4 regions of the Dermacoccus sp. GAS27A genome follow, and region 1 is predicted to be linked to each of the others. Evidence: riboswitches for the same ligand, from Rfam matches in the RefSeq annotation. Region 1 holds a riboswitch; each other region holds the start of a gene.
The links. A riboswitch is a leader RNA that binds a small molecule or an ion and turns the genes downstream of it on or off. The one in region 1 is predicted to bind S-adenosylmethionine.

Region 1 (5,009 bases):
GCGAGATCAGTGCGCTGTGGGCTTGACCGCGAGGACGGGGCACGGCGCGTCGAGCAGCAGCCGCTGAGCGCTCGAACCGAGGATCAGCTTGCCGACGGGCGTGCGGCGACGCAGCCCGATGACGAGCAGCGCCGGGTCGAGTTCGGCCACCTCGTCGAGGATCACCTCGACCGCGTCCTGGCCCTCCTCCACCTGCACGACGCGGCCGCCGACCGCGTCCGCACTCTCCAGCGCGGCAGCGCGCGCGTCGTCGCTCGGGACGGTCGAGACGAGTACGAGCGGGCGCCCCAGCACACTCGACTGACGCACGGCCTCGGCCACCGCGGCCTCACCCTCCGGGCCCGGAGCGAAACTGACGACGACGGACATGCGCAACCCCTGTTCTGCGACTGTGGCGATCGGCTCACACGCTACCCGAGGTGCCGCGAGCGCCCGCCGTCACGCCACGGGACGGACGCGGCCCGCCTCGGCCGTGAGCGGCCGAGCGATGACCTCGCGCACGAGCGCCGCGATCTGGTCGGCCTCGATGAGGAAACCGTCGTGACCGTGCGGCGAGTGGATGAGACGCAGCCGTCCGCGCCCGTGAGCCCGGACGATGTCGGCGGAGGCACTGACCGGGAACAGCCGATCGGAGTCGACCGCGGCGACGACGAGCTCACCCCCGAACACCCGGAGCGCAGGCTCGATGCCGCCGCGGCCGCGGCCGACGTCGTGCGTCGCCATCGCCTGCGTGAGCCGCACATAACTCATGGCGTCGAACCGCGCGACGAGTTTCGCGGCGTGGTGCTCGAGATAGCTCTCGACGGCGAACAGGCCGCCGTCGAGCGTGCGGTCCGCTCCCTGCGACTCGCGCCCGAACCGCTCCTGCAACTCGTGCGCGCTGCGGTAGGAGGTGTGCGCGATCTGGCGGGCGAGCCCGAGCCCCGACGTCGGGAAGACGCCCTGCTCGAGGTAGCCGCCACCCCGGAAATCCGGGTCAGCTTCGATTGCCCGCACCTGCGTGTGCCCCCACGCGATCTGGTCGGCGCCCGCCGCCGCGCAGCTCGCGACGACGAGGGCGCGCTGCACCCGATGCGGGAAGGTCGCCACCCACTCCGCGGCGCGCATCCCGCCGAAGGAGCCGCCGATGACGGTGTGGAAGTGCGCGATGCCGAGAGCGTCGGCGACCCGCGCCTCGGCGCGCGCCTGATCCCTGACGCTGACGTGTGGGAAGCGCCCGCCCCACACCCGGCCGTCTGGTGCGAGCGACATGGGGCCCGTGCTGCCGCGACAGCCGCCGAGCACGTTGATCGCCACGACGAACAGCTCGTCGGTGTCGAGGGGCGCGCCGGGGCCGATGAGACCAGGCCACCACCCCGCCGTCGGCTGCCCGGGGCCGACCGGCCCGACGACGTGCGAGTCTCCGGTCAGGGCGTGCTCGACGAGGACGGCGTTGCTCGCGTCGTCGTTCAGCTCGCCCCAGCACTCGTACGTCATGACGACGTCGGGCAGGGCGGCGCCGTTCTCCAGCGTCAGGGTGCCGATGTGGACGGCACGTGCGTGCGGGTTGAACCCGCCGTCGGTGAGGGGCGCCGCGGGGTCGGCCACGGCGAGGCGACGGTGCGAAACCATGACGTCCTCGATTCCGAGGTGGGTCGCAACCCACCTCTCGCGCTTGCCGCCCACGGGCGGCCCTGTCGTCACCCGGGGCACCCCGCCGCGAGGGAGGGTTGCCGCTCAGCAAGCCGGGGCTTGTGTCACTGAAACTCTTGACCTGCGACACAGTAGGCGGCCCTGCCCGCGGCTTCCATCGCCCGCGCGGCGACGTCCACGATGTGGCGCGCTCCCACAACCGGCACGCTCGTCAGGCGACGGAACTCTGCCGAGCCTTCGTGTGGAGCGCACCGACGGCCTGCTCGTACGACAACCCCGTGCCTGTGATGTCGCGCAGCAGCTGCCCCAATGACGTCCGCCCGATGAGCAGCGACGCCGCGGCGCACGCACCGGCTCCCCGCAGGTCGCCTTCGCGCCAGGTCGCGGCGGCCTCGAGGGCCTTCCACGCGGCGCGGCCGTGGCGCGGCACGAGCGGCAGCCAAGTTCGCAGGCACGCGCTCGTCATCGGCGGGCCGGGCTCGCCGAGCGGCGTGCCCGGGCTCAGCAGACGGAAGAGTTCGGGTGCGACGCACAGGAGGATCTCATCGCGCGTCGGGCCATCGACGACAGCGTCGGCGAGCACCTGCAGGTCGGCGCTGCGGGAGCGTCGCCGGGTGCCCGACGCGGTGTCGGGGACGTCGCACAACCGTGCCCAGGCGGCTCGGACGTCGACGACGCTGGGAACGGGGCGCGCGGTGGCGGCCATGGCCTCGCCGCCGCGGCGGACGTCGCGAAGCTGCTCGCGGGTCTGCTCTGACAGGGACGGGATCTCGTGGATCGCGCCGTCACAGCAGCCGAGCTCGCATTCGATGGCCCACCAGTGCTCGTCGCTGGCACCGAGGACGTGGTGCAGCGGCACGCGGCGCTCGATGCGTTTCGCGAGGGCCGCGATGTCGACGCGGCCCGGCTCGCAGCGATAGGCGATGGCGATGGCGGCCTGCGCACCCATCGTCGCGCGCCGCTCAGCGACGACGTCGAGCATGTGCGCCGTCTCCCCGTCGCACGCATCGTCCGCCCAGCCGAGCACCCCCGCGAGCGCACCGTCACGTTCGAACAGGACGATGACGGCGCCCGCCCCCTCGGAGCCGACGAGATCGGGAAGGGCTGCCACCAGGGCGCTGAGGCCCTTGAGTCGTGTTGTTGTCTTCATGCCCCCCAGCGAAACCCATGACGCCACCCGCGCGCTGACCACGAGCCACAAACCTGTGGACGAGGCATCCTGCGGACCGCGAAACGGGCCGTAGCCGTCACACCTGTGGGTGAGTGGGCCGTTCGAGCAAGGCCAGGCGGGGGTTCGCGGCCCGTCAGATCGTCGCCCGGAAGCCCGTTGATGCGCACAGACGACACATCGCCGAACCGGCCCGTTCACGCCGAACGCCACCCGTCGAAGACGAGTGGCGTTCGGGGTGGAATCAGGGCGACGTCAGGCTGACGGCGGGATCTGCGCGACGAAGTCGCGACGCGCCGACTGGGCGATCTTGCGGATGAGGACGACATCGAGGCCGCCACCGATGAAGCCGCCCGCCACGGGGATGAGGCGCGGAATGCGCGTGAGGAAGCGACGCCCCACCTGCGAGCCGAGACGGAACGCAACTGACTTGTTCACGACGGCGAGCGCCGCCGGCGGCAGCTTGCGCGTGGCGACGTTCGTCGCGACGCCACCCGTCATCGGGCCGAGGCCCTTGAGGACCTGCGTCGCGTCCGCACCGATGAGGTCGAGCAGGATCGCCGAGCGCACGGCTGGGTCGTCGACGTCGTGACCGTTGATGGCGGCGATTGCCGCGACCATGCGCGTCGCGACGGTGTAGAAACCGATGACGTTCGCGGGCAGTGCCACGGGGAGCGTGACGAAACCGCCGAGGTTGGTGAGGAAGCCGTTCGCGCCCGCGAGCTTCGTGTGTGATGCGACGACGTCGTCCATCGCCGCTTCCTTGGAGCCCGCCTTCTTCATCGCCTCGTCGGCGACGGCGCGGGCCGACTTGAACGTCGCCACGCCCCCGATGCCCACCGAGATGAGGTGCTGCGCCAGGGTGTTGGCCGTCGAGTCGAGCATGCCCGACGATTTCTCGGGGGCTGCAGGAGCCTTCTTGTCTTGACCGAATCCGAACATGAGGTGATCCTCCCAAGTTGGCGGGGGCCCGGCAAGCCACCGCAGGGGTGGCCGCAGCCAGGCGAGCGTTGCGAAGCCCGCGTGGCCGTCGGCTCAGACCGACGGCCGGCGAGAAGCGCTCGCGGGCTCACAACGAGCCCTTGGTGCCCGGATCCTCTCCCTCGGCGCGCAGGAACTGCTCCAGCTCGGCGCCGATCTCGTCTGCGCTCGGCAGGTCGTTCATCTCGGCGGCGAGGAGCGAGCGTCGACGACGACCCTCGGTGAAGGCGTCGTACTGCCGCTCGAGGCCCTCGACGACCTCGGTGACCTCGTCGTTCTCGCTGATCTGCTTGGCGATGTCGGCGCGATGCAGCCCGGCGATCGCGGCGAGCTCCTGAGCGGGGATCGCCAGCCCCGTCAGCCCGCAGACGGCCTCGAGCGCGGCGAGCGCGGCGTCCGCGAACTCGACCTGCGTGAGGTAGTGCGGCACGTGGATCGCGAAACCTGCGGTGTCCATGCCCGCCTCGGCGAGCCGAATGTGCATGAGCCCTTCGGCACTCGAGGGCACCTGGACGTTGCCGAAGAGCGGCTCGTTCTCCGTCAGCAGACGCTGATCGGAGGCGAAACGCGTGAAACCGACCGGGCGCGTGTGCGGCACGGCCATCGGGATGCCGTGCGCGCTCACCATGAGCGAGACGCCGAGGTTCGCCGCGAGGATGCGGACGGCCTCGCTGACGCGCTCCCACTGGTAGTCGGGCTCGGGGCCGGCGAGCAGCAGGAACGGCGTGCCTTCGGCGTCGACGAGGCGGTACAGCACAAGAGCCGGGTCGTCGTACTCGCTGTAGCGGTCGCGATCGAACGTCATCATCGGGCGGCGACCGCGGTAGTCGAGCAACTGGTCGACGTCGAACGACGCGACGACCGTGTGCTCAAGCGTGCCCAGCATGTGCGCCGTCATCAACTTCTGTGTGTTGCCCGCGTCGATGAAACCGCCCAGCGAGACCACGAGGGTCGAGGCGCTCTGCTCGGCGAGCGGGGTGTCGGTCTCGATGCGGAACAGTTGCGTGGGATCAAGCACGTCGTACTCCTTCGTCAGGTGCTCACCGTTCAACGCCCCGCGCGCGGGGATGATTCCCCCACGCCGCGGCCACTCAGGTCTGCGGCGACGCGGCGTCCGGAACGGTCTCGGCATGACCGTCGGTGCGCAACTGCGCCCGCAGCGCCTCGGCATTCTCGGCGAGGATCTGCTGGTCCTGGCCTCGCGTGACGGCGTGCGGGTCGAACTCGG
Region 2 (5,009 bases), on a different contig from region 1:
TCGAACTGCAGCCGATCGGTGACCTCGTCGAGACGCGCAACGTGCGGTTCGCGAGCGTCGCAGCCATGACGCGAGCGATCGACGCCATCGTCGAGACCGGCGAGTGGCAGGGCGAACGCGTCGACGGCCTCGACGGCATGATTGTCAGCAAGGACGAGGCCTATCTCGTGCTCGCCAACTTCTTCCCCGAGACGCGCCGCCGCCCGAGCGACTACACGGGGCAGAACATCTTCTACAAGAGCATCAGTGAGCTCGACCGCGACACCTTGAGCGCGCACGACTACATCTGGCGTTGGGACACCGACTGGTTCTGGTGCTCCGACGCGTTCTTCGCACAGAACCCGAAGGTGCGACGCGTGTGGCCGCGCAAGTACCGTCGCAGCGACTTCTACCACCGCATCGTCGGGTGGGAGAACCGCTGGGGCTTCGCCGCGAAGATCGACGAGATGCGCGGCGAACTGCCGCGCGAGCGCGTCGTGCAGGACGTCGAAGTGCCCCTCGAACAGCTCGAGACGTTCATGCCGTGGTTCGACGAGCACGTCGGCATGACGCCCGTGTGGGTGTGCCCGCTGCGCCTGCGCGGCGACGACGCGTGGCCGCTGTACCAGCTCGAACCGAACCGCACGTACGTCAACGTCGGGTTCTGGGGCACCGTCGCCATCACCCCCGGGCGGTCTGACGGCGACGTCAACCGCGACATCGAGGCCGTGCTGCCGACGATGCACGGCCACAAGTCGCTCTATTCCGACGTCTACTACGACGCCGAGACGTTCGAAGCGCTGTACGGCGCAGCCGAATACCGCCGCATGAAGACGAAGTACGACCCGCAGGGCCGCCTTCTTGAGTTCGCTGACAAGATGAGGACGCACGCATGAGCCAGACCACGACCGCCACCCCCCTCGTCGCCCAGGCCGTCCAGGCCGTGTTGGAGGAGCCGTTGCCCTTCCGCATCACGGCGTACGACGGCACCGACATCGGCCCGCGTGACAGCGACATCGCCGTGCGTGTCGAGAGCGAGGAGGGGCTGCGCTACCTCCTCAGCGCCCCTGGCGATCTCGGCCTCGCCCGCGCCTATCTGACGGGCACGCTGACCGGCACCGGTTTCCACCCTGGTGACCCCTACGAGGTGTTCAGCCGCATCAAGCGTGACGTGCGCACGAAGCAGCTGACGCCGAAGGGCGTTGCGTCGGCGCTCGCGCCCGTCGTCAAACAGCTGGGGCCGAAGGCGTTCGTCCACCCGCCGCTGCCCGAGGTCGAGAACGAGCCCCGCTGGAAGCGCCACCTCGCCAAGGTGAACCCGGTGGGCCGCGCCGCCGACTCGATCAAGCACCACTACGACGTCTCGAACGCGTTCTACGAGAAGGTGCTCGGTGAGTCGATGGCCTACACGTGCGCCGTGTTCGACACGCTGGACGACACCCTCGAGGACGCGCAGGAGCGCAAGTTCGCCCTCGTCGCCGACAAGCTCGACCTGCAGCCCGGCCAACGGCTGCTCGACGTCGGCTGCGGCTGGGGCGGCATGGCGATGCACGCCGCTCGCGAGCGCGGCGTCCACGTCATAGGCGTCACCCTGAGCAAGGAACAGGCCGAGTGGGGTCAGCGCGCCGTGCGTGAGGCGGGCCTCGAGGGCCTCGTCGAGATCCGCCACGGCGACTACCGCGACGTCACCGAGACGGGCTTCGACGCCGTCAGCTCGATCGGCCTCACGGAGCACATCGGCGTGAAGAACTACGCCAACTACTTCTCGTTCCTGCACTCGAAGCTGCGCGACGGTGGCCGCCTGCTCAACCACTGCATCACGCGTCGCGACGACTCGGCATCGGCCAAGCCGGAGCCGTTCACCGATCGCTATGTCTTCCCCGACGGCGAGCTCGCCTCGCCGGGGCGGCTCATCAGTGGGTGCCACGACGCCGGTTTCGAGGTTCAGCATGACGAGAACCTGCGCCTGTCGTACGCCCTGACGCTGCGCGACTGGTGCCGCAACCTCGAGGCGAACTGGGATTTCTGCGTCGCCGAGGCGGGCCTGCCGACCGCGCAGGTGTGGGGCATCTACATGGCCGGTTCACGCCTCGGGTTCGAGGAGGGCTGGCTGCACCTGCACCAGGTGCTCGCCACGAAGACGACCGACAACGGCGACAACGGCGGCTACCCGCTGGGCTCGCACTGGGCGTCGCGTCGGCAGGGTTGACCTGTTGCGCGCACGGTGACGGCCGACGACCTCGACGAGGTCGTCGGCCGCTGTCGTGTGCCGGGCATCGCCCCGGGCCAGCGACGGCGGGTGAGATGGCGGATCGCGAGCACTGACTCGCCCCGTAGCAGCCGTGTCGTGATGCCGCGCACGGTGCCGGGCGTGGTTGGAACCCGAAGGCGCGTCCGGTGCCCGGGCAGCCCCTTTGCATAACTCGCTATTTTGAATAGGTGAGTGCTACGTTATGCGTGGGTCACGAGCCCCGGCGCGAAGTCTCGGCTGGCCGGGCGGCAACCCCCATGCGAACGCACACGGTGCGCCGGGGTGCCCCGAGTAACGACCCGGCCGCCCGTCGACCGACGCGGCGGCAAGCGCAACGAAGGGTCTGCCATGACACTCCTCGACACCACGCCCGACACGAACGTCGACTCCGCGAGCGGCGCAGCGGCGCGCCACGGCGGCACCGTCGCGACGCCCGGGCTGCGCATCGAACGCCTCGGCCCGGCGTTCGGCGCAATCGTCCACGGCGTCGACCTCGCGCAGGTCGACGACGCGATAGCGTTCGACCTGCGCCGCGCGCTGCTCGCGCACAAGGTGCTCTTCTTCCGCGGTCAGGACGCGTTCGACGACGACGCGCAGGTGCGCCTCGGCAACCTGCTCGGTGAGCTGACGGCGGGTCACCCCGTCGCGAGCACGCACGAGCGCAAGGAGATCTACTCGATCGACTCCTCCGACCCCGAGTTCTCGTTCTCCGACGAGTGGCACACGGACGTCACGTTCATGAAGGAGCCGCCGGCCATCAGCATCCTGCGCGCCGTGACGCTGCCCGACTACGGCGGCGACACCTCCTGGGCCGACGCTCAGGCGGCGTACGACTCGCTGTCGAAGCCGTTCCGCGGCCTCGTCGACCAGCTCATCGCCGCCCACGACGGCAACCGCGAATGGGGCGCGTACCTGCGCAAGCATGGTGGGCAGGAATGGAACGGCAAGGTCGTCACCGAGCTGCCCGTCGTCGAGCACCCCGTCGTGCGCGTCCATCCCGAGACGGGACGGCGTGGGCTGTTCGTCAACCCCGGTTTCACCTCCCACGTCGTCGGCGTGTCGCAGGCCGAGTCGCGGGCGATCCTCGACGCGCTGTATGCGCACCTGACGCAGCCCGAGCACACGATCCGTCACCGCTGGGCGCCCGGCGACGTCGGCATCTGGGACAACCGTGCGACGTCGCACTACGCCAACCGCGACTACGTCGACGCCAACCTCGGCCCGCGCGCCATGAGGCGTGTGACGGTCGGGGGCGACAAGCCCGTCGGCGTCAACGGGCTGACGGGTGGCGCGGCCGCCTGACGGTGCGAACTGACATGACGCGGTGCGGGTCTCTGGGGCCCGCACCACGTCGTCATGTACCCCACTGCGATTTTCGTCCCCCTTCGCGAATCCCGTCCACATCGGCGAATCCTGTCCCCATCGGCGGTTTGCGTGCACATTCGTCCAGCCGGCCGTCGGGAAAATCAGTCGCCGGGGGCGTCGCACGGTGATGGAATGACGGGATGCTGACGCTCATCAGGCCCGACGCCGCTCGCTACGACGACTGGAGGGGCGCGTTCGACGAGTTCGGCGCGTCGCCGAAGGACGGCACGGGCTATCGTCGCGACGACATCGTCGACACGTCGCGCGCCGGGTTCGACGCCTACCTCGCCGATCGTGCGCGCCAGGGCGATACGACCGTCCCGCCGCCTGAGGGATTCGTGCACTGCAGCTATTTCTGGGTGTTGGACGGCCCGCGGGCGGGGGAGGGCGACATCGTCGGATTTCTGGCCCTGCGTCACACCCTCACCGAGGTGCTCTATGAGGCGATCGGTCACATCGGCTACTCGGTGCGTCCCAGCGCTCGTGGGCGGGGCGTCGCCAAGGGCGCGTTGATGCTCGGTCTCGACGAGGCGCGGGCGCTCGGCATCGAGCAGGTGCTGGTGTGCTGCAGCACCGAGAATCCGGCGTCACGCGCCGTCATCGAGAAGTGCGGCGGGCAGTTCGAGGACGTCCGCTCCCACCCCGCGTTTCCGGGCGAGACGCGTCGCTACTGGTTCGGCTCGCCGCCGTGGCCGCAGGGCCCGACGGCCTGACGGCGCCTACGTCGGCTGCGAATGTGACCGAGAATCGCAGACGGGGGCAGGAACCGCAGAAGGGCACGGTGTAGGGCGGCCCGGCCGAACCCCAATCTCCATCCGAGCCCGGCCCCCAACCCATCCGCCGACGTCGTGACCGGGATGTGATTTTCTCGGTCCGCGAGTAGAGACTCCGTACCCACGGGTAGACCCCTAGTGTGGCCTTACTCACAGCGGCCGTCATGGCCACCAGCACTACCAGGAGGTCACCGTGGCGGCGTCACGTCTCGACACCCTCGACCGCGATCCGGGGTTGCCCCCCGTCGCGGTCGAACCCCCTCGCACCATCACCGGGCGGCAGAAGATCATGATCGCCGTCGCGGCGATCGTCGCCGCCATCGGCTGGACGATGGTCGCCTTCGTCCGCGGTGAGCACGTCAACGCCATCTGGTTCGTGTTCGCGGCCGTCGGCAGCTACGTCATCGGCTACATGCTCTACAGCCGTCTCATCGCGTACAAGGTCGTGCAGCCGCGCGACGACATCGCGACGCCGGCGGAGCAGTTCGAGAACGGCCAGGACTACATGCCGACGGACCGTCGCGTCCTGTTCGGCCACCACTTCGCCGCCATCGCCGGCGCCGGCCCCCTCGTCGGCCCCGTGCTCGCCGCGCAGATGGGTTACCTGCCGGGCACGATGTGGATCATCTTCGGCGTCATCT
Region 3 (5,009 bases), on a different contig from region 1:
GTCCACGCCATCATCCTGGATGTCGGCTGCTCCCCCAACGGCGTCGTCGTCGCACGAGGCTTCCCCCTCGACGGCGACGAACGCATGACGCGTCTCGGATTCCTTGCCCCACATGGCGCGCAGCTCGTCGGCGGGGTAGGCGGTCGTGTGCTTGCCCCACTGCTCGTGGCCCACCGTCATGAACACCTGCGCCCAGGCGTCGAACAGCGGGGCGGACGGGCCGATCTGACGAATGCGCATGGCGACATTGCACTCAGCACCAGCTGCGTACGCAACCGGTTTTTCGGCGCGTCCGCCTGGATCGTGCGACAACCCGTTCATGCCGGCGGAGGCTCGGGCCGGAATGCCTCGACCGCCGGCGGTGTTGTCTCGGAACCCGAGGAAAGGCACCTCATGTTCACTCGAAAGCACACCCGAACGCCCGAGGCGAGCGACCTGCACGACGTCCTCGACGTGCCGATGTTCTCCGAACTGCCCGACGGCTCGGCGACCCTGTACGTCGCGATGGGCTGCTTCTGGGGCGCCGAACGCATCTTCTGGAAGATTCCGGGCGTCGTCACCACGGCCGTCGGGTACATGGGCGGCCACGCCACCGAGCCGACATACGAAGATGTCTGTGGCGGCGGCACGGGCCACACCGAGACGGTCATGGTGGCCTACGACCCGTCGCGCGTGTCCGAACGCGAGCTGCTCAAGGCGTTCTGGGAGAACCACGACCCGACGACCGCGAACCGGCAGGGCAACGACGTCGGCACGCAGTACCGCTCGGCGATCTACTGGACGACGCCGCAGCAGGAGCGCGCTGCCCGCGAGACGTCCGCGCTCTTCCAGGAGGCACTCGACGACGCGGGTCGCGGCGCCATCACGACCGAGATGCGCCCGGCGGACGAGGCGGGCCCCTTCTGGCCGGCGGAGCTGTACCACCAGCAGTACCTGTCCAAGCACCCTGGCGGCTACTGCAACCACGGCTTCAAGGGCGTCACGTGCCCCGTCGGCGTCGCCGACCTGCCCGCGCAGACGGACGTCCTCCCGCCACGCTGACGACGACATGCACGGCGGCCGCTGAGCCGGTGGCCGATCAACCGGCCACCGCGGCGCACCGGCCGTCTCAGCGCACCTGGAAGGCCCGGCTCGTTCCGGTGTAGGCACTGACCTTGCCGTTCCAGCCGTTCTTCCAGTTGCCCTGCTGCACGAGGCGATACGTGCCTGCGGGCGTGCCGCGACGTATGCGCCACTCCACGGTGCATCGCGAGTACGAGACTCCCTCGCGCGACCAGACGTTCGAGGTGTCCCAGTCGTGGTCGTCGGGGACGTCGACCCACGACGAGCCGACCTGACGCTGCACCTTGACGAACGTGTCCATCGTGCGGAAGTCATTCTTCGGGTGGCCGCCGCGGAAGACCGCCCGCACGCTCGAACCAGCCGAGCACGTGGCGTCCGGCTGGGTCAGGACGTCACCGAAGTGCTGCCCGGGTGGGACGTCGTCGAACACGACGCCGGGGCCCTCGGCGCGTGACCGACGTCACACTCATCACCCACCTAGACGATCGTCCAAGCGGTGTGAAGAAATCACTCACCCGAGCCTCGACGGCGAAAGACGCCGCATCAGCCACCCCGCGTGTCGCACGTCACAATCTTCGCCCACGTCTCATCTCCAGTGCCACAACTTGACGCTTTGTCGTGCGCGGCTCTAATCTCGCTGCTGGTCAAGAGATCCGATGCAAAGCCCTGGCTGGTCGGACGGCAACCCTCACACGCGTGGCGGGGTGCTCCAGGTGATGACCCGGCCGCGTCGACCACGCGGCAAGCACGCTCGGCACCCAACGTGACGGCATCCTCGTGAGCCTTCCGTTGCGCTGCCCAGGCCGCGAAAGGTATGCCCCGCACGACACCGCGCACCGCGCCCCACCCCGGCGCTCCCGCCTTCACGCTGACTCCGCGCATCCGCGCCAGCTCCGCGCATTCGCATCCTTGCCGCCTCACCAGGAGAGATCATGACCGACAAGCACACCCCCGCCGACGAGACCTCGACGCCCGCCTCCTCCACGCATGACGCCACGAGCGCCGAGAACGGCGCGAGCGCCCTGCCCCCGAAACCGAAGAACAACACCGGCAAGTACGTCGCGATCGGCGCAGGCGTCCTCGTCGTCGCGCTGGCCGCCGGCATCGGGGCCAAGGTGCTCGGCGGGAGCAGTGACGACAAGCTGACCCACCTCAAGGTGGGCACGACGGAGGCGTCGGACCCGTACTGGAACCAGCTCGTCAAGGTGGGCAAGGACAAGTACGGTCTCGACCTCGAACCGGTCAACTTCTCGGACTACACCCAGGCCAACCCCGCGCTCTCCGAGGGCCAGGTCGACCTCAACCAGTTCCAGCACCTGCAGTTCCTCGCCGACTACAACACGAAGGCGAAGCAGAACCTCACGCCCATCGGCGCGACCTACATCGTTCCCCTGGCGCTGTACTCGAAGAAGCACACGAGCGTCGGCCAGTTCCCCCAGGGCGGCAAGATCGCCATCCCCAACGATCCGACGAACCAGGCACGCGCCTTGCTGCTGCTGCAGAGCGCCGGACTGCTGAAGCTCAAGGGTGGTGGCACCTCGCTGTCGACCCCGGCCGACATCGACGCCGGCGCCTCGAAGGTCACCGTCACAGCGGTCAACGCCGAGCAGACCGCCGCTGCGCTGCCGTCCGTCGACGGCGCGATCGTCAACAACAACTTCGCCGCGGATGCGAAGCTCGACCCGAGCAAGGCCCTGTTCAAGGACGACCCGCATGCGGCCTCGTCGAAGCCGTACATCAACGTCGTCGTCGCGCGCGCCGCGGACAAGGACAACGCCGACTACGCCAAGTTCGTCAAGGCCTACCACGACCCAAGCGTCGAGAAGCTCATCGAGGAGCGCACGAAGGGCACGAGCGTCCTCGTGAACAACTCCGCCTCCGACGTGCAGGGCATCCTCGCGAAGCTCGAGGCCCAGATCAAGGCGAAGGGATCGAAGTGACGGGCCCCTCCCCCACACTGACGAAGGCCGCCGCGCCGGCGAGTGACACCCCGCCCGCCGTCGCCTTCCACGATGTCGGCAAGACGTTCACCCGCGGCAAGAGCCAGGTGACGGCTCTCGACGGCATCACGACGCAGGTGGAGCGCGGACGCATCGTCGCCGTCATCGGTTTCTCCGGCGCCGGCAAGAGCACCCTCGTCCGTCTCATCAACGGCCTGGAGACGCCGACGCGCGGCCACGTGGAGATCGACGGCGTCGACCTCGCGTCGCTGTCCGCGAAGCAGGTGCGCGAGCTGCGCGGTCGCATCGGCATGGTGTTCCAGCAGTTCAACCTCATCCGCTCGCGCACGGTGTACGCCAACGTCGCCTACCCCCTCGAGGTCGCCGACTGGGACAAGGCGCGCCAGGAGGCGCGCATCACCGAGCTGCTCAGCTTCGTCGGGCTCACCGAGAAGGCGTGGGCCTACCCCGACGAGCTCTCCGGCGGGCAGAAGCAGCGCGTCGGCATCGCCCGTGCGCTCGCGACGAACCCGGAGATCCTGCTCGCCGACGAATCGACGTCCGCGCTCGACCCCGACACGACGAAGGACGTCCTCGCGCTGCTGCGCCGCGTCAACGACGAGCTCGGCGTGACGATCGTCGTCATCACCCACGAGATGGACGTCGTGCGCGAACTCGCCGACGACGTCGTCGTCCTCGAGGCCGGGCGGATCGTCGAGTCCGGGCGCACCGTCGACGTCCTCGGCGCGCCGCAGGCGGACGCGACGCGCCGCCTCGTCGACGCCACCCTGCGGAACGTGCCCGACGCACGCGAGAGCGCCCGGCTGCGCGCTGCCCACGACGGGCGCCTCGCGACGCTGACGGTTCACGACCCGCGCGAGTTCGGCCGTGTCCTGGCCCGCATGTCCGCACACGGCGTCGAACCGGAGATCGTGCACGGCGGCCTCACACCGCTCAAGGACGACACCCTGACGACGTTGACGCTCGCCCTGCGCGGCGACGACGCCGCCGTCACCACCGTGCTCGACGAACTGCGTCTCGCCGCCGACGTCGAGGAGGTCGCCGCATGATGCCCGCAACCGATTGGGAGGCGCTGCGCCCCACGATCGTCACCGCGGTGGGCGAGACGCTGCTCATGGTCGGCGCGACGATCATCATGGGCGGCCTGCTCGGCCTCGCCCTCGGCGTGCTGCTCAACACCACACGACGCGGCGGCATCCTCGAGAACCGAGTTCTGCACACGGTGCTCAACGTTCTCGTCAACATCATCCGACCGATCCCGTTCATCATCTTCGCCGCCGCTCTCGGGCCGTTGACGCTCGCCGTCACGGGCTCGACGATCGGTGCGAAGTCGATGATCTTCCCGCTGACGATCGCCTCGACCTTCGGCATCAGCCGCATCGTCGAGCAGAACCTCGTGAGCGTCGACCCCGGCGTCATCGAGGCGGCGCAGGCGATGGGGGCGAGTCCGTGGCGCATCATCCGCACCGTGCTCATCCCCGAGGCGCTGGCGCCGCTGATCCTCGGCTACACGTTCGCGCTCGTCGCGGTCATCGACATGACGGCCGTCGTCGGCGCCATGGGCGGCGGCGGCATCGGTGACTTCGCCCTGTCCTACGGTTACCGCCGCTACGACTGGGCCGTGACGTGGGCCGCCGTCGTCGTCATCATCGTCTTCGTTCAGATCGCCCAGTTCATCGGCAACGCTCTGGCCCGCAAGGCGCTGCGTCACTGAGACACCCTCCGCGCCGCTCGGCGCGAGCATGACGAAGGGCCGCGAGAATCCGAAGAGGATGATCGCGGCCCTTCGCCGTCAGGACGCGTCAGACCAGCGTCCGTCAGACCAACCGTACGTCAGCGAGCGCCGACGGTGGCGACCTTCTGCAGGCTCGAGCGCAGGTCGGCCTGCATGCCCTCACGCTGCTGGACGTGGTGGTGCTTCTTCTTCGTGCTGGACGCGCTGTCCGTCACCTCGTTGGCGGGGCCGGGCTCCGGCTGGGGCACGGG
Region 4 (5,009 bases), 200 kb from region 1:
TCAGCGGGATGATCGTCATGCCCAGCTCTTCGCGGAAGTGCAGGAACGCGCGGAAGAGAGCGTCGGGCTCGAGTCGCTCGGCGACCGTCGTCACGTGCGCGAGCTGTGTCGCCGACCAGGCGCCCGCGAGATCCCAGTTGCCGAGGTGGCCGAGGTAGGCGACGACGCTGCGTCCATCGGCGAGCATGCTGCGGGTCGCCTCGAGTTCACCCGAGGTGGTCACCCTCTCGGCGATCTGCTCGCGTGTCAGCGACGGCAGTCGGAACGCCTCGCACCAGTAGCGCAGGTACGAGCGCACGCCGGCGGCGACGAGCGCGTCGAGGGCTGCGTCGTCGAGTTCGGGGCGCGCGATCGCGTAGTTGGAGCGCATCCGCGCGACGCTCGGGCCGCCGCGGCGCGTCGTGACGTCCGCGATGACGTCGAAGAGGCGGTGGGCGGCGCGCTCGGGCAGCGCCCGCACGCCCCACCAGGCGCCCTTGAACGCTGCGACGGTGACGGCGTCGCGGGCGCGCGTCGTCAACCCCTCGGCGGCCACGCGCTCAGCCCTCGAACGGCTTGGCGAGGGCCTGCTTCCGCACCATGAGCATGCGCTGCACGACCGTGATGAACGATGCGACGGCGAGCAGCGTGAGCACGACGGTCAGCACGATCTCGGGCAGGAACCAGCCGACGAGGCCGGTCGTGACGAGCACGGCGACGAGACGGTCGGCGCGCTCGGCGATGCCGACGTTGGCCTGCATGCCGAGGCCCTCCGCGCGCGCCTTGGCGTACGAGACGACCGAGCCGAGCACGAGGCACGCGAGCGCGAGGCACGCCATGAGGAAGTTGTCGCCCTTGCCCGCGTAGTACAGGACGAGGCCCCCGAAGATCGCGGCGTCACCGACGCGGTCGAGCGTCGAGTCGAGGTAGGCACCCCACGTCGACGAGCGGCCCGACAGGCGCGCCATGTTGCCGTCGAGCATGTCCGAGAAGACGAAGACGGTGATGAACAACGTGCCGACGAGGAAGTCGCCGCGCGGATAGAACCACAGCGCACCGAACGCGACACCGGCGGTGCCCACGATCGTCACGACGTCGGGGCTGATGCCGAGACGCAGCAGGAGCTGGGCGATGGGCCGGAAGATGGCGGAGAAAAACGCGCGCGCGTACTTGTTGAGCATGGTGGTTCAACTGTAGCGGTTCGATATACCCGTTCGAGGCAGCGCACTGCCCGTGGTGCCCGATGTCAGTCGTTCGGCCAGTTCGCGACGATGCGCTGACGGCTGTCCTCGAGCAGCACCGGCAGCGCCTTGGTGCGCCCGATGATCGGCATGAAGTTCATGTCGCCACCCCAGCGCGGCACGATGTGCTGATGCAGGTGCGCGGCGACGCCGGCACCTGCGACGTCACCCTGGTTCATCCCGAGGTTGAACCCGCCCGGGTTCGACGCGGCCTTCAGGGCACGCACCCCGGCCTTCGTCAGCTTCGTGAACTCCTCGGTCTCGTCGTCGGTGAGGTCGATGTAGGAGGCGACGTGACGGTACGGGCACACGAGCAGGTGGCCCGGGTTGTACGGGAACAGGTTCATCACGACGAAACAGTGCTCACCACGGTGGACGATGAGGCCGTCGGCGTCGGTCTTCGTCGGCGACGCGCAGAACGGGCAGCCGTGGCCGGCGTCCTTCGTCGGACGCTCACCCTCGATGTACGCCATGCGGTGCGGCGTCCACAGCCGCCCGAACCCGTCGGCCTCACCCGCGAAGGCGCCGCCTTGCTCGATGAGGATGTCGTCCTGCGAATTAGCGTTGAACTCGTCGACCATGGCCCGATCCTAGAGCCCCGCCTGCCTCGACGCAGCGGCCGCGGGTGGGTTCGCGCGCACCACGCACCCCCGGGTGAGCGGTCTCAGACCGCCGCGATCTCGCGCAGACGCGCCGGGACAATGGTTCGATCGGCTTCCCCCGCGTGCGCGACGTCGCCGACACGGCCCGCCAACGTCCGCGCGACCTCGGCCGCGTCGCCGTCACCGACGACGGCGACGATGCTCGCGAGCCCGGCGAGGCCCGTGACGGCGTCCTCGAGGTCGAGCCAGTCGTCGTCATCGAGGGCGGCTGCCGCCCCCGGCCATGCGACCGAGGCGGCCATGACGCCGTCACGAGCCCACTGCTCGACAGCGTCGCGCGCGAGGGCGCCGTCAGCACCGAGGTGCAGGACGACGGCGTTCGCGACCGGCTTGGACGGGCAGGCGATGCAGCGCTCTCGCTGATCGAGCGCCCAGATGACGTCGTCGCTCATGACGCACGCTCCGCATCGCGGCGGGCGTCGAGGCCGAACGGCGCCACACGCTGCATGTGACGTTCGTCCGGCGGGCCGAAGCCGGCTCGTTCGTACAGCCTGCGGGCACGCGGACGGGCGTTGAGCATCATTCGCGCGACGTCGTGCGCGTCGGCCCAGGCGTCGACGATCCGCAGCATCCGCTCGGCCAGGCCCTGGCCGCGCGCCGACGGCGTGACGAAGACGACCGCGATGTAGAGCGACGGCTGCGCCGGCCGCGCCAGCGCGGGGGGCCGGTGCACGAGCGACGTCTGCACCATGCCGAGAGCCGTCCCGTCAGCACTCGAGGCGAGCCACGTCGGCAGATCGTCGTAGTGCGCGAGCCAGTGATCGGCGTACTGGGCGATGAAGCCGGGGCGGTTGCTCTCCCCCGCCTCGAGGTCCATCTGCAGACGCAGCGCCGCGCAGGCGAACGCGTCTTCGCGGCGCGCGCGGACGATCGTCGGTGTCATGGCAACAGTCAAGCACGGCATGAGGGTCGTCGCCCGTAGGTGCGTCGCGTCAGCACGGGGCCGCGACCAAAATGTGAGACAGCATTCCCGCCTGATGACACCACCCGGCCTAGAGTGGCCGCAGGTCACGAGCGCCAGCGTCAAACCCCGGTTTGCTGGCCGGCAACCCTCCCACCGCGGCGGGGTGCTCCGGGTGACGACCTGGCCCGGCGCCGAGCGCGTCCGGGCAAGCGCGGAGGGATTCCCCTTCGGGCACCACACGTACGGTGCGCCGCCCGTGCGTCCACGCACTCCTCGAGAGGGACATCATCATGAGCTCCGAGAACTGGGCCTTCGAGACCAAGCAGATCCACGTCGGCCAGAACGTCGACGGCGACACCGGCGCCCGGGCGCTGCCGATCTACCAGACGACGTCGTTCGTCTTCGACTCCGCCGAGACCGCGGCCAACCGCTTCGGCCTGTCGGATCTCGGCCCCATCTACACGCGCATCGGCAACCCGACGGCGCAGGCGGTCGAAGACCGCATCGCCGCGCTGGAGGGCGGCGTCGGGGCGTTGCTGCTCGCGTCGGGTCAGGCGGCGACGACGTTCGCCATCCTCAACGTCGCGCAGGCCGGCGACCACATCGTCGCGTCGTCCGCGCTGTACGGCGGCACGTACAACCTGCTCAAGTACACGCTCAAGCGGCTTGGCGTCGAGACGACGTTCATCGACAACATCAACGATCTCGACGAGTGGCGCGGCGCCATCCGCGACAACACGAAGCTGCTGTTCGGCGAGACGCTGAGCAACCCCGACCAGAAGGTGCTCGACGTGCGCGGCCTCGCCGACGTCGCGCATGACGCCGGGGTGCCGCTGTTCGTCGACAACACCGTCGCGACGCCGTACCTGCTGCGCCCGATCGAGCATGGCGCGGACGTCGTCATCCACTCCGCGACGAAGTACCTCGGGGGGCACGGGACGTCGATCGCCGGCGTGCTCGTCGACGCCGGGACGTTCGACTACGCCGCCGACCCGGCGAAGTTCCCGCAGTTCAACGAGCCGTCCGAGAGCTACCACGGTCTCGTGTTCGCCCGCGACCTCGGCGTCGGATCGCCGCTCGGCGCGAACCTCGCCTTCATCCTCAAGGCGCGCGTCGAACTGCTGCGCGACCTCGGCGCGGCCGTCTCCCCGTTCAACGCGTTCCTCATCGCGCAAGGCCTCGAGACGTTGTCGCTGCGTGTGGAGCGACACGTGGAGAACGCGAAGAAGGTCGTCGAGTTCCTGAAGTCGCAGCCGCAGGTCGAAGCGTTGTTCTACGCCTCCGACCCGTCGAGCCCCTACAAGGAACTCGCCGACCGCTACCTGCCCGCCGGCTCCGGCGCCGTGCTGTCGTTCGAGATCGCCGGTGGCGTCGAGGCGGGCAAGAAGTTCGTCGACGCCCTCGAACTGCACTCGCACGTCGCGAACATCGGTGACGTCCGTTCCCTCGCCATCCATCCTGCGTCGACGACGCACTCCCAGGGCAGCGACGAGGACCGCCGCGGCGCCGGCGTGACGCCCGGCCTCGTGCGGTTGAGCGTCGGCATCGAGAACTCCGCCGACATCATCGCCGACCTCGAGAAGGGCTTCGCCGCAGCGAAATGACCATGCGCTGAGGTGGGTCCCCGCGACGGGTGACGCAGCCGGGTTTCGTACCCCGAGCGTGGTCATCCGGCCGTGTCGAACGCCGGCCCTCGGGTGCACATGCCAACACACGAGCGCGCCCCCGAACCGCGAGGTTCGGGGGCGCGCGTCGTCGTCGAGGCAGGAGTCAGCCGGCCGTCGGGTCGGTGTTCTGACGTTCGGTGATGACGCGGGTGATCTCGGCGATCGCGTCGGCCACCGGCACGCCGTTCTTCTGCGACCCGTCGCGGAAACGGAACGAGACGGCGCCGTTGTCGCGGTCCTCCTCACCGGCGATCAGGATGAACGGCGCCTTCGACTTGGACGCGTTGCGGATCTTCTTCGGGAAGCGGTCGTCGCTCATGTCGACCTCGACACGCACGCCGGCCTCGCGCAGCTTCGTCGCGACGTCCTGCAGGTAGTCGTAGTACTCCTCCGCGACGGGCACGGCGAGCACCTGAACCGGCGCGAGCCACGCCGGGAACGCGCCCGCGTAGTGCTCGACGAGCACGCCGAGGAAGCGTTCGATCGAGCCGAACTTCGCCGAGTGGATCATGACGGGCTGCTGACGCGAACCGTCCGCCGCCTGGTACTCGAGGCC

Region 2: another riboswitch for S-adenosylmethionine. It lies ahead of ABH936_RS11635 (TauD/TfdA family dioxygenase); the one in region 1 lies ahead of ABH936_RS00625 (homoserine O-acetyltransferase).
Region 3: another riboswitch for S-adenosylmethionine. It lies ahead of ABH936_RS05125 (MetQ/NlpA family ABC transporter substrate-binding protein); the one in region 1 lies ahead of ABH936_RS00625 (homoserine O-acetyltransferase).
Region 4: another riboswitch for S-adenosylmethionine. It lies ahead of ABH936_RS01495 (bifunctional o-acetylhomoserine/o-acetylserine sulfhydrylase); the one in region 1 lies ahead of ABH936_RS00625 (homoserine O-acetyltransferase).

The regions. Positions count from the first base shown of each region.
Region 1 covers NZ_JBIYDW010000001.1:143,119-148,127, reverse strand. Annotated here, with positions in the region: gene ABH936_RS00630 (universal stress protein) at 7-369, opposite strand; gene ABH936_RS00625 (homoserine O-acetyltransferase) at 439-1,611, opposite strand; SAM riboswitch class IV at 1,646-1,754, opposite strand; gene ABH936_RS00620 (hypothetical protein) at 1,844-2,782, opposite strand; gene ABH936_RS00615 (EcsC family protein) at 3,056-3,742, opposite strand; gene ABH936_RS00610 (PAC2 family protein) at 3,870-4,799, opposite strand; gene ABH936_RS00605 (HIT family protein) at 4,873-5,009, opposite strand, start outside.
Region 2 covers NZ_JBIYDW010000010.1:124,576-129,584, reverse strand. Annotated here, with positions in the region: gene ABH936_RS11645 (FAD-binding oxidoreductase) at 1-875, shown strand, start outside; gene ABH936_RS11640 (class I SAM-dependent methyltransferase) at 872-2,188, shown strand; SAM riboswitch class IV at 2,440-2,568, shown strand; gene ABH936_RS11635 (TauD/TfdA family dioxygenase) at 2,579-3,532, shown strand; gene ABH936_RS11630 (GNAT family N-acetyltransferase) at 3,736-4,308, shown strand; gene ABH936_RS11625 (carbon starvation CstA family protein) at 4,562-5,009, shown strand, end outside.
Region 3 covers NZ_JBIYDW010000003.1:321,071-326,079, forward strand. Annotated here, with positions in the region: gene ABH936_RS05110 (GNAT family N-acetyltransferase) at 1-240, opposite strand, end outside; gene msrA (peptide-methionine (S)-S-oxide reductase MsrA) at 394-1,041, shown strand; gene ABH936_RS05120 (neutral/alkaline non-lysosomal ceramidase C-terminal domain-containing protein) at 1,109-1,492, opposite strand; SAM riboswitch class IV at 1,705-1,816, shown strand; gene ABH936_RS05125 (MetQ/NlpA family ABC transporter substrate-binding protein) at 1,995-3,002, shown strand; gene ABH936_RS05130 (methionine ABC transporter ATP-binding protein) at 2,999-4,072, shown strand; gene ABH936_RS05135 (methionine ABC transporter permease) at 4,069-4,737, shown strand; gene ABH936_RS05140 (alpha/beta fold hydrolase) at 4,857-5,009, opposite strand, start outside.
Region 4 covers NZ_JBIYDW010000001.1:343,534-348,542, reverse strand. Annotated here, with positions in the region: gene ABH936_RS01520 (phosphatidylinositol mannoside acyltransferase) at 1-535, opposite strand, end outside; gene pgsA (phosphatidylinositol phosphate synthase) at 540-1,160, opposite strand; gene ABH936_RS01510 (HIT domain-containing protein) at 1,226-1,801, opposite strand; gene ABH936_RS01505 (hypothetical protein) at 1,885-2,274, opposite strand; gene ABH936_RS01500 (GNAT family N-acetyltransferase) at 2,271-2,765, opposite strand; SAM riboswitch class IV at 2,889-3,004, shown strand; gene ABH936_RS01495 (bifunctional o-acetylhomoserine/o-acetylserine sulfhydrylase) at 3,077-4,390, shown strand; gene thrS (threonine--tRNA ligase) at 4,557-5,009, opposite strand, start outside.